3 regions of the Brevibacillus gelatini genome follow, and region 2 is predicted to be linked to each of the others. Evidence: riboswitches for the same ligand, from Rfam matches in the RefSeq annotation. Region 2 holds a riboswitch; each other region holds the start of a gene.

The links. Region 2 has a riboswitch for lysine ahead of AAFJ72_RS04935 (amino acid permease). Riboswitches for the same ligand answer to the same signal wherever they lie in the genome.
Region 1: linked by a shared signal. The riboswitch ahead of dapD (2,3,4,5-tetrahydropyridine-2,6-dicarboxylate N-acetyltransferase) and the one ahead of AAFJ72_RS04935 (amino acid permease) in region 2 are both predicted to bind lysine.
Region 3: linked by a shared signal. The riboswitch ahead of AAFJ72_RS06810 (aspartate kinase) and the one ahead of AAFJ72_RS04935 (amino acid permease) in region 2 are both predicted to bind lysine.

Annotation. Positions count from the first base shown of each region.
Region 1 is NZ_CP154342.1:2,996,466-3,000,621, forward strand. It holds gene AAFJ72_RS14405 (aspartate aminotransferase family protein) at 1-876, opposite strand, end outside; gene dapD (2,3,4,5-tetrahydropyridine-2,6-dicarboxylate N-acetyltransferase) at 891-1,601, opposite strand; lysine riboswitch at 1,722-1,909, opposite strand; gene AAFJ72_RS14415 (flavodoxin) at 2,062-2,505, shown strand; gene AAFJ72_RS14420 (GNAT family N-acetyltransferase) at 2,605-3,150, shown strand; gene AAFJ72_RS14425 (EcsC family protein) at 3,151-3,969, opposite strand; gene AAFJ72_RS14430 (hypothetical protein) at 3,990-4,156, opposite strand, start outside.
Region 2 is NZ_CP154342.1:941,763-945,918, forward strand. It holds gene AAFJ72_RS04930 (aminotransferase) at 1-702, shown strand, start outside; gene AAFJ72_RS04935 (amino acid permease) at 936-2,375, opposite strand; lysine riboswitch at 2,489-2,675, opposite strand; gene AAFJ72_RS04940 (DinB family protein) at 2,761-3,255, opposite strand; gene AAFJ72_RS04945 (CGNR zinc finger domain-containing protein) at 3,428-3,985, shown strand.
Region 3 is NZ_CP154342.1:1,353,061-1,357,216, forward strand. It holds gene AAFJ72_RS06800 (DUF2164 domain-containing protein) at 9-260, shown strand; gene uvrC (excinuclease ABC subunit UvrC) at 299-2,080, shown strand; lysine riboswitch at 2,167-2,354, shown strand; gene AAFJ72_RS06810 (aspartate kinase) at 2,705-3,946, shown strand; gene AAFJ72_RS06815 (DUF2507 domain-containing protein) at 4,055-4,156, opposite strand, start outside.

The DNA of each region.
Region 1 (4,156 bases), 2.1 Mb from region 2:
CACGACGTTGCCAAGAGCCGCCGAAAGCGGTGACGGTGCAAAGGTCGTCCCGTGGTCGCCCGGCTTGAACTGGTCCATCAGCTTCGTTCCGGCAATCACACCACCGAGCGGCAGCCCTCCGCCTACGCCTTTGGCAAACAGGATCAAATCCGGCGTCACGCCTGCGTGCTGGTAGGCAAACAGCTTCCCGGTACGTCCCATGCCTGTCTGGATTTCGTCGATGGCAAACAGCATGCCTTCCTCCCGGCAAATCGCTGCCACCTCGCGCAAAAACGACTCCGACAGCGGCACGACCCCGCCAGAGCCGAGCACAGGCTCCATCAAGACAGCGGCTGGCTTTGCATCGCGGCAAATCGCCCGCAAGCCGTCCGCATCCTCAGGGTCCAGCTCATACACCGGAAAATCCGGTTGCGGAAAATCCTGATACACATGGGCTTGTCTGGTCAGCCGCACCGCGCCCAATGTCCTGCCGTGAAAGCTGTTGCGCAGCACGACAATCCCTTCGCGCCCGGCTCCTTCTGCCTTCGTCCATTTGTGGATCATTTTGATTGCCGCTTCGGTCGCTTCCGCACCGGAGTTGGTGAAAAACACTTTTCCCGGGATCGACTGCTCCACCAGCCGCTTCGCCAACTTGATTGCCGGCTGGTTCAAAAATACGTTGGAAATGTGCAGGAAGCGCTCGCCCTGTTCGCGCAGCGCCTGGACAATTCGCGGATGGGAGTGGCCGAGCACATTGACGGCCAGCCCCGTAAACAAATCCAGATACTTTTTGCCCGCTGTATCGTACAGGTAGTTGCCTTCCCCTTTTTCGATGGCAATTGGCAAGCGTTTGTAGGAAGAGACGATGTATTGTTCATCAAGCGTACGCCAGTCCATGTGAGCTCTCTCCCCTACAGCTGACGTAGCTCCTGCTTGATCTCCGTCTTGGAGCGAGTTTTGTCGTCGATCTGTTTGATGACACGCGCAGGTGTACCCGCAACAACCGTGTATGGCGGCACGTCTTCAATCACGACTGCGCCCGCAGCCACAACCGCGCCTTTTCCTACGCGAACGCCTTCCAGCACGACCGCGTTGGCACCGATCACGACGTCATCTTCCACGACAACCGGTTGCGCGGAAGGCGGCTCGATGACACCTGCGATGACAGAGCCTGCGCCGATATGGCAGTTTTTCCCGATGGTTCCGCGACCACCGACGACGACGTTCATGTCGATCATTGTGCCTTCGCCAATCACGGCCCCGATGTTGATCGTAGCGCCCATCATGATAACGGCGTTGTTTCCGATTGTCACCTGGTCGCGGATGATCGCGCCTGGCTCGATGCGCGCCTGGATTCCTTTTGTGTCGAGCAGCGGAATCGCCGAATTGCGGCGGTCGCTTTCCACGACGTAGTCTTCGATTTTGTCAGCGTTCGCAGCCAGAACCGGCTCGATTTCTTTCCATTCGCCAAACACAACGCCTGTCGTGCCTGTAATAAACGTCTTGGAGTTGGCACCGAAGTCAATGCCCTCCAGATTGCCTTTCACGTATACTTTCACAGGTGTTTTCTTCTCGCTTTTTTGAATAAACGCGATAATTTCATTGGCATCCATCATGTTCACTGGTACTTCCTCCTTTTAATAAAAAAGCTTTGCCAGTCAGCGAAAGCGAATCGCTCCCCCTGACTAAAAAAAGCAATGAGTGCATACGCTATCTCATTGCTTTTGATACTGCTCAAGCAAATCGTAAATAGCGCTCCACAAAAAGACGTCCTTTTTGTGACAGGATGCTCATTGTTCATGAATCACCCCAGCCACTGCTATCCAAGGGGAACAGCAACAGCTTCGGCGCTTTAGCCTTTCCTTCCTTTCCTGCCCCCTGGCAGACTACGAAAAGATGTACTCATCTTCAGCGCACCTCTATTTAGACTTCCAATATTATAATTTCACTTAACTCTACCAAAATCAATCACTTGTGGCAACAGCTTTGTGGAAAGAAAAATAATCATTGACAACGAGAATCATTTTCATTATTTTATTTTGTGAGAATGATTTTCATTATCTTATTGGAGGTTTGCTTATAATGAGCCGCATTTTGATGGTTTACGCAAGCATGACAGGAAATACACAGGAAGTTGCAGAAGCAATTGCCGAAGGAATCCGTTCCACCGGAAAAGACCTGGAGATAAAAGAAGTCATCGATGCCACTGCTAAGGAACTGGAAGACTACGATGCCATTTTGCTCGGCGCCTATACATGGGGGGACGGCGAACTGCCAGACGAGTGCCTGGACTTTTACGAAGAGATGGACGATATTGATTTGAGCGGAAAAAAAGTCGCAGCGTTCGGTTCTTGCGATTCCGCTTACGAGCACGTCGGCGCTGCTGTAGATATTTTGCTGAAAAAAGCGAGCGAGCGCGGAGCAGAAACGCCACTCGAAGGTTTGAAAATCGAGCTTTCCCCTAACGAAAAAGAAGTAGAAATTTGCAAACAGTTTGGCGTTTCCTTCTCCGAACTGCTCGGCTAAGGTCAGCCAAGGACAGGGCTTTTGTCCAAAAAAGCCTTTCTGCGCAAGCGCTGTCATGCTATAATAGCACTCCACTTTTTCCAAAAGGGGGTTGCTATCATGACGTTACATACAGATACGGTCTATTTGCGACCGCTGCAACAAAAAGACGCAGCCGAGCTTCTGGAGCTTCGGCTGCGTAATCATGCTTTCCTGCAACCATTCGAACCGATTCGTCCTCCCTCTTTTCTGACATTGAGCGGGCAAGAGGAGCAAATTGCGAAAGCAGAGCAAGACTTCGCAGCCGGGACCGCCTTCGCCTTTGGCGTGTTTTTGCGCGAAACGGACGAAATGATCGGCCGCGTCGCTCTGTCAAACGTCGTGCGCGCCGCCTGGCAAAACGCGACCATCGGCTACTTCATGGATCAGGCGAAAAACGGCAAAGGCTACACTACAGCCGCCGTCCGGCTCGCACTCGGCTACGCCTTCCAGGAAGCCGGGCTGCACCGGGTACAGGCTGCTGTCATGCCCCGCAATACTCCCTCCATCCGCGTACTGCAGAAAAACGGCTTTCGCCAAGAAGGATTGTCCTTGCGCTATTTGCAAATCAACGGCGTGTGGGAGGATCACCTCATTTTTGCGATCACGGCAGAGGATTGGGCCTAATCAATCCGCTGCGCCTTGCTGTGCGCGCAATCGCTCCAGGATTCGCCGCTTGCGGTACAGCATTCGTCCCGCTTCCGCGACGTCCTGGACGGTTGAGCGATTCAGGTACGCCCCGAACAGGATTCCTGCAATCGGCACCATCTGAAACAGCTTTTTCCAGCCGAAATTTTCCGTATACGTCACCACGACCTCCCGCCAGCCCTGCAACTGCGCGATCACGTCTTTTTGGGCAGCAGGCTCGTCAAAACGCGACAGCTCGGCCAGTATCGCCTTTTTCCCGACAATATCCGAAGACGCGAATTGCAGGCATTTGACCACGAACAGGCGCTCCCGCTTCTCTTCCGGCCGATAGCCGTAGCAAAGCGCCATTTCTTGCAGGATCTTCAGCGAGGTGCCCAGCAGCAAAGGAATGTCAATCGCCAGCGTAAAAATGCCGCCGATGCCTGTCGTCGCGCCCTGTACCGTGGCAAAAGCCGCCCGTGACTCCGTCAGATTGCGGGCAATCTCATCCATGAGGACGAGCGGTGCCCCCGCGACGTCTTCTGCCTGCGGCATTTCCGCGCCAAGCCCCTCCAACCGGGGACGGAACTTGCTGTAAATCGCCTTATCTTGAACAAGGTACGTCCCGCCTGTTTCGAGAAACGCGGCCATCTCGTCCACGGCCGTGCCCAGCTTTTCCCTGACGAAATTCGGCGTAATTTTATCGAGCCAAACGAACGGAAGTCTGCCTAGTTTTTCCCAAAACCACAAGTCGTTCTGGTCGCGCTCCCATGCCTCCACCTCTGCCAATGCCTGCTGCAAAAACGGTCTCGACTCCATCTGACGACATCCCTCCCGAACTAATTGCCCTGTGTTTCTTTGCCACGCTTCCATTGGCATTGGTTGCGAAGCAGCGCTTTGACATGCGCCCGCAGTTCCTCTGCTGAAGAAAAACCGGCAAATTCCTTACTGTCTGTTACGATTCCAAGCTTCAAATGTTTCACTTGTCCTTGTTCCATGCAAAAGC
Region 2 (4,156 bases):
GAGCTTGCGGCAAACATCTCCGAGCGCACAAAAGCGATCATCTTCTGCTATCCGAACAACCCGACAGGAGGTACGATGACGGCAGACGAATGGAAGACGCTTTTGCCGATCATCGAAAAGCACGACCTCCTGGTGATCTCCGACGAAATTTACGCGGAGCTGACTTACGGACGCATGCACGACAGCATCGCGGCTCTGCCGGGGATGAAGGAGCGGACGATTTTGATTTCCGGCTTTTCCAAGGCGTTTGCCATGACGGGCTGGCGTCTCGGGTACGTGTGTGCGACGCCTGACCTCCTGGCTGGCATGCTGAAAATTCACCAGTACACGATGCTGTGTGCGCCGACGATGGCACAGATGGCGGCGCTCGAAGCTTTGCGCCATGGGCGCGGCGATATGGAGCGGATGATCGAGAGCTACCGCCAGCGCCGCAACTACGTAGTCGACGGCTTCCGCCAGATCGGGCTTACATGCCACGAGCCGGACGGAGCGTTCTATGCATTCCCTTCCGTGGCGGCCACAGGACTTAGCTCTGCCGAGTTTGCCGAAAAGCTGCTGATGGAAGAAAAGGTGGCGGTCGTACCGGGTGACGTGTTCGGCGAGAGCGGACAAGGACACATTCGCTGCTCGTATGCAACGTCCATGGAGCAGTTGAAAAAGGCGCTGGAACGGATGGAGCGCTTGATGGGACGATTGCGGTAAACAGAACAAGAGGAGGACAGTCGCAGGGCTGTCCTCTTTTCTGTAGCGGTCGCGGGTAAGGTCGTCTATGTGAGAACGACAAAAGGCAACGACTCGTACTGTTGATTTACCTGATCGTTTTTCCATGCTTCGGCTTTTGCGGTGTTGCTTTCATTCAGCGCTGTCTGCGACACAAAAAAAGATTCCCTGCGATTGAGGGAATCTTTTGGCGTGCTGGCTGCAGACGCTGTATCTTACTCATCCATGCTGAGATCGACTTTGTCCAGCGGCACCAGCTTGCTTTTTTTCGTATATTTGTAAACGAGCCAGACGATCAAAAACAGCGGAAGTCCGATATAAGAGACGAGAACGCCGTTCCAGTCGATTTCTCCGCCCAGGAACGCGGAGTAGTTCTGGCCGATAATGACAATGCAGCAAATAATGAAAGCGAAGATCGGACCGAACGGGAACAGCTTCGCCCGGTACGGCAAATCGCGCAGATCGCGTCCTTGCGCCAAATAAGCTTTGCGGAAGCGATAATGGCTGATGGCGATTCCGAGCCAGGCGATGAAGCCGGACATACCGGAGGCGTTCAACAGCCACACGTACACTTCACCATCACCGAACAGCGAGGACAAAAACGCCAGTGCGCCAATGGCAGCCGTCATGATGAGGGCATTGACGGGTACGCCGCTGCGTGTCACTTTGGCAAACCATTTGGGTGCTTTGCCTTCTTTGGCCAACACCCACAGCATGCGGGTAGAAGCGTACATGCCCGAGTTCCCTGCTGACAGAACAGAAGTGAGGATGACCGCGTTCATGACGGAAGCGGCAAAGGCAAAGCCGGCTTTTTCAAATACAATTGTAAACGGACTGATGGCAATATCGGTAATATCGCCGCTGATGAGATTCGGGTTGTCATACGGAACGAGCAGTCCGATAATCAGGATCGCGAAAATATAGAAGAGAAGGATGCGCCAAAAAATCTGGCGAATCGCTTTCGGGATGTTGCGGCCAGGGTCTTCGCTCTCCCCGGCAGCTACACCGACAAGCTCGGTTCCCTGGAACGAGAACCCGGCAATCATGAACACGCCCAGGAGGGCCATGAAGCCGCCGTTGAATGGCGCATCGCCTTTGGTGAAGTTTTGGAAGCCGACTGCTTCGCCGCCCATGATGCCAAAAATCATCAGCACACCGATCGCGATAAAGGCAATGACCGTCACGACTTTAATCAGGGCAAACCAGTATTCCGATTCGCCGTAGCTTTTGACAGACAACAAGTTAAGAGTAAACATAAGGGCGAGGAACAGGGCACTCCACAAAATGGCGGGAGTATCCGGGAACCAGTATTTCATAATGAGCGCCGCGGCGGATAGCTCGACGGCAATCGTAATGGCCCAGTTGTACCAGTAATTCCAGCCCAGCGCGAAGCCGAGCGACGGATCGACGAATTTGGTAGCGTAGGTGGAAAAGGAGCCGGATACCGGCATGAAGGCTGCCATTTCCCCCAGGCTGGTCATCAAAAAGTAAACCATGATACTGATGGCGATGTAGGCGACCAAGGCTCCGCCTGGTCCAGCTTCGTGAATCGAGCCTCCACTCGCCAGGAACAGTCCTGTTCCGATGGAGCCGCCAATGGCGATCATCGTCAAATGGCGGGCTTTCAAACCACGTTGCAGTTGATTCTGTGACATACGATGCTTGCACGACCTTTCTGAAATTTTGAGAAGGTCGGTCGGAAACGAAAAAACCGCCAATAGCCAAAAAACGGCACAGGGCGGTATAATCCAATCCCCACCAAGCCTTCACTGAAGATAGCACACCACGTTTGCCCGGCATGCAAACGTGACAGTTCTGTCCCTTTCGGGTACAGCCCCAGCCCATGCGCACAGAGATACGCGATGAACTTCGGCGACTTTTCCCTTTCCTGGAGTCATTGATCTCTTCTGAATCTCGTACAGGATGACATAAAAGCCGCGACCTCTATCCTCACCGTGAATGATGAGGATAACATGTATTGAATTGATTTACTTATCAACTATATAAGATTGGTGAGGATTTATCAATGTAAAAGTTTGGCTATTCAAATGACCGACGCGCAGGCCAGGAGCCTTGCAGCTTGCGGATTTGCACGATTTGTCCTGTGTGAAAAGCGTCATGGAGGATGATGCTCATCACCCTTTGCCCGGCCGGGATGCTCGGAAGCGGCTGATCGAACTGTTCCTCTGACAGCGCGGCGAGCTTTTCCTGAATCTGCTGATGGACGGCTTCCAGGCGCTGCAAGGTAGCTTGCCAGGCAGCTTCGTCATCAGGTCCTCCCGAAGGCCGGAACGTGTCGTCGTTCGTCTTGGCCGTATGGATGAATTCCGTGCCGGACAGACGATGCAGCAACTGTTCCTTGTAGTAAAGCAGGTGGCTGACATTTTCCCAAATCGTGTTGGCGGCCTCGCCTTCCGGTCGCCAGCTTGCTTGCGCAGCCGTTACTCCGGCCAGGGCGTCCTTGAGCGGCGGAAACCAGTCTTCCTTGTCATACGTGCATTCCCAGTAGTGAGCAAGCAGTTCCATCCGGTTCATGTGGTTCCTCCTCGTCTATTAAACAGATTGGTGAAGCGTTATAATGGCATGGCAAAAAGAAATGCTTTGTAACCAACAAAAATGGTTATGATAGTTACAGAATTAAGATACCATATGCTGGTTTTTCATACAAGAAGCAAAAGAGAAGAAGAACAGATGGGGGAAGAGTGAAGTGGACTGGCTGTGCATTGATTTTTTAAACAGTGATTGGCGTGACTCGCGCGGTTCTGGCCGCAGGGAAAATCGGCTGGCGAAGCAGGAATGGCTGGAGCGGTTTTTGCGGAGGTACGATTTGCATGCTCCGTTGCCGATTGATGAGGCGAGTGCTGCGGCGCTGCTCCATATGCGCGAATATATGCGCGGCTTGCTGGAGCAGGTTGTGCGTGGAGAAGTTTTGCGCCAGGAGGATTTGGAGGAGTTGAATCAGACGCTCGCGAAGGCGCCTTTTTACGTTCGCGTCATCACTGCGGACAAGGAGAGCGGCTATCAGCAGGAGATGGTCAGCACCGCAAGCGGCTGGGAGCTGGTGATGGCCCGCATTGCGGCTTCCTTTGCCGAACTGCTGCTTCCGGCGCACGTACAACGCGTCAAGATTTGCGACAACGAGGACTGCCGTTGGGTGTTTTACGATGAAAGCCGCAACCGGGTGCGCCGCTGGTGCGATGACAAAATGTGCGGCAATCTGATGAAAGTGCGCCGTTTTCGGGAGCGGCAAAAGGAGAAAAAGTGAGGGGATACGAGGCGCTATGGAAGATACCAGCGCCTTTTTGTTTTGGTTGGAAAACCGAATGGCGTTCGTACATGAGGACGAGTTTTTCAGCAGGAAAAGGCAAAGGACGCACATGGAAAGGAAGATTGAGACATAATAAGAAGCAAGCAATGCGGGAACGGAAGAGAGGTG
Region 3 (4,156 bases), 410 kb from region 2:
AGATGCGGATGCCAGGCAAACTGACGAGAGAGCAAACGAACTATCTCGTGTTGCAGGTGCAACGTTATTTTCAGTCAGAACGCGGCGAGGAACTGGGCAATCTGGAGACGGAAGAGCTGATTGCCTTTTTTTCCAGAGAGCTGGGGCCGTTTTTCTATAACCAGGGCGTAGAGGACAGCCGCAAGCTTGTGGTGGAGCGGATGAACGCGCTGGAGGATGAACTGTACGTCCTTGAGCAGCCTGTCATGAAAAAACGATAAGGTGAGAAGGCCGTGAGAAGAAAATGGAGGGAGCAGCCATGAACCGTACGTTGAAAGACAAACTGGCTGTGCTGCCGGAAAAGCCCGGCTGCTACCTGATGAAAAATGCAAGCGGGGAAATTATTTACGTCGGAAAGGCCAAGGTGCTGAAAAACCGCGTGCGCTCGTACTTTACGGGAAGCCACAACGGGAAGACACAGCTTTTGGTCAGCGAGATCGCGGACTTTGAGTATATCGTGGTGTCGTCTGCCATCGAGGCGCTGCTTCTGGAATGCAACCTCATTAAAAAGTACGATCCGCGCTATAACGTCATGCTTCGCGACGACAAAACATATCCGTACATCAAAATTACAAACGAAGCGCAGCCGCGGCTGGAAATTACCCGAAAAGTGCTAAAAGACAAGGCGAAGTATTTCGGTCCGTACCCGAATGCCGGCGACGCGTCCGAGGTGAAAAAGCTGCTCGATCGGCTCTATCCTTTGCGAAAATGCCGCAACATGCCCAAGCAGGTATGCTTGTACTACCATTTGGGCCAATGTCTCGCCCCCTGTGTGTACGAGGTTCCGGCTGAGGAAAACCAGCGTTTGGTGGATGAGATCAGCCGCTTCCTCGACGGCGGACATGAGCAGATGAAGCAGCAGTTGACGGAAAAAATGCTCCAGGCCGCAGAGGCGATGGAGTTTGAGCGGGCCAAGGAATACCGCGATCAGATCAGGAGCATCGAAGCGGTGATGGAAAAGCAGAAAATTACGTTCACCGACACGGTCGACCGCGACATTATCGGCTTTGCTGTGGAAAAAGGCTGGATGTGCATTCAAATTTTTTACATGCGCCAGGGCAAGATGATCGAGCGCCAGACGACCTCCTTTCCGTACTACGGAAGCGAGAGCGAGGACTTCATGTCGTACGTCACCCAGTTTTACTACGACAAGCAAAACGCGCTGCCCAAAGAAATTTTGCTGCCGGAGGAAAGCGAGCCGGAACTGCTCAGTGAATGGCTGGGAGTCAAGGTGTTGACGCCCAAGCGCAGCAAAAAGCGCGAGCTGGTGCAGATGGCTTGTGAAAATGCGCGGATTGCCCTGCAGGAAAAGTTCGCCCTGATGTCCAAGGACGACGCGCGGACGATTCAGGCGGTGCACAACCTGGGGCACATCCTGGGGATCGGTGTCCCTCACCGGATCGAGGCGTTTGACAACTCGAACATTCAGGGGACAGAGCCGGTGTCGGCGATGGTGGTGTTTACAGACGGACGACCGGACAAAAAGGAATACCGCAAATTCAAAATCAAGACAGTGGAAGGGCCGGACGACTACGGGTCCATGCGCGAAGTGATCCGCAGACGCTACTCGCGGCTGTTGCGGGAAAACCAGCCGATGCCCGACCTGATCGTCATCGACGGGGGCAGAGGACAGATCGGAGCCGCCATGGACGTGCTGGAAAACGAGCTGGGCCTGTACATCCCGGTCTGCGGCCTGGCCAAGGACGAAAAGCACAAAACCGCGCAACTGATGTACGGCGATCCGCCGGAGCCGATCAATCTGAAGCGGGACAGCTACGAGTTTTATTTGCTGCAGCGCATTCAGGACGAGGTGCACCGTTTTGCGATTACGTTTCACAGGCAATCCCGGTCGAAGACGATGCTCTCTTCCCAGTTGGACGAAATTCCCGGCATCGGCGAGAAGCGGCGCAAGCTGTTGTTTACCCATTTTGGCTCGCTGAAAAAAATGCGCGAGGCGACGGTCGAAGATTTCCGGCAGATCGGGATCGGCGACAAGCTGGCAAAGCAGATTATCGCCCATTTGCGCAAGCTGGAGACATGACTTTTTTGCAAAAAAGCAATTGAACCGCTCGGATTCCCATGATATAATGCCTTTCAAACAGAATAGTTAGCCTCACTTCCCTGATGAAGTGAGGTAGAGGCGCGAAAACCAAGAGTACCACCCTGAGATCGGGTATCTGTGAAGGGAGCGGGAAAGGGGAATTCGCCGAAGTGTGGAGGAAAACCCGTGCTTCTCCATGCTGGGTCTGCATTGAACAAGTGCAGGACTGTCATCTGGCTCTTAAACCGGCGTCAGATGGAGTGCTATCTCACGGTGTCAATGTGAGCGTTGATAGGTGTTGTCCTGTCATGTGCTGCATTGTTCGCGTGTATTGGGAAGGAGGAACCGGTATGTCGATACAGTAGGCAGCGGCAGGTACTTATTCCTTGTCGGTGCCTTTTTTTACTGAATCGGAACGTATCAAACGGCAAGAGCAAACAAGCCCGATTCAGCAAGAACAACCATCCGCTTAAAGGGAGATCGCTAGGCGTCGATGGTAGTCTCTTATAAAGTGCAAAGTGACAGGTAAAATTTTTCGGAAACAAACGGCGAAAACAAGCTAATAAAACGAGAAAAAACGATACATTCTACAAACATTGGAAATGGAAAAGGGAGAGAAGCCGCATGGGGTTGATCGTGCAAAAATACGGAGGCACCTCTGTAGGGACCATTGAGCGAATTTTACGAGTTGCGGACCGAATTATCAGCTACAAAGAGGAAGGGCATGACATGGTAGTCGTCGTGTCTGCGATGGGCAAATCTACGGACGTTCTGGTAGATATGGCCAAACAGATCAGCGCCTACCCTTCCGAGCGTGAGCTGGATATGCTGCTGACCACGGGGGAGCAGGTATCGATCGCTCTGCTCGCGATGGCCTTGCATTCCAAAGGCTACGATGCCATCTCTTTGACTGGCTGGCAAGCCGGAGTGACGACGGAAGCCATTCACGGCCGGGCGCGGATCAAACAAATCGATCCAAAGCGCATTCAGGCAGAGCTTGCGCGAGGCCGCGTCGTGATCGTGGCAGGTTTTCAGGGTCTTAGCGACGAAGGAGAAATTACGACGCTCGGCCGCGGTGGATCGGATACATCGGCGGTTACGCTGGCAGCCAGCCTGAATGCCGACAAATGCGAGATTTTTACAGACGTTTCCGGCGTTTATACGGCAGACCCGCGGGTGGTGCCGAAAGCAAGCAAGCTGGATACGATCTCGTATGACGAAATGCTGGAGCTTGCCAATCTCGGCGCAGGCGTCCTGCATCCGCGTTCGGTAGAGGCTGCGAAAAAATACAAGGTACGGCTGGTGGTCCGCTCCAGCTTTACTGCTGAAGAGGGTACGTACGTTGAGGAGGTTGCCAACATGGAAACAGGAAGAGTAGTAAGTGGAGTCGCGCATGACGAGGATGTCGCCAAAGTTACGGTTGTCGGGATGCCGGCAAAGGTGGGGACTCTTTCCCGCCTGTTCAACACACTCGCAGACAACCAGGTGAACGTCGACATCATCATTCAAAGCTCCTACGAAGCCGCTGTCACGAATATTTCGTTTACAGTCGCGGGAGATGACTTGAAAAAGGCACTGGATACGCTGGAAAACAACAAAGCAGAGCTGGGCTTCGACAAAGTCGACTTCGAGCAAAACCTGACCAAAGTGTCTATCGTCGGCTCCGGCATGGTGAACAATCCGGGTGTCGCCGCAGAAATGTTCCGCGTTTTGGCTGAACAAGAAATTTCCATTAAAATGGTTTCAACGTCCGACATCAAAGTGTCCTGCGTCATTCCTGCCGGGCAAACCGAGCTTGCCGTCCGCAGCCTGCATACGGCATACGGGCTTGACGTGGAACAGACAGCAGTCGTGCACGGCCTGTAAGAAGCGAATGCTCCCTCGCCCACTGGCAGAGGGGGCATCTTTTTAACGCAAGTATTTCAAGGGGCGTCAGAAGCAGAGGGGCATCCCGAACCCGAGGGGGCATCGCGTTTACTTTTGCGTCCACACCTTGATGAGAATGCGGGACAAGCTTTCGATCTCCAGCTGTGAGGACGTGTCCTTGCCCTTCCATCGCTCAATGCTGCCGGCAAT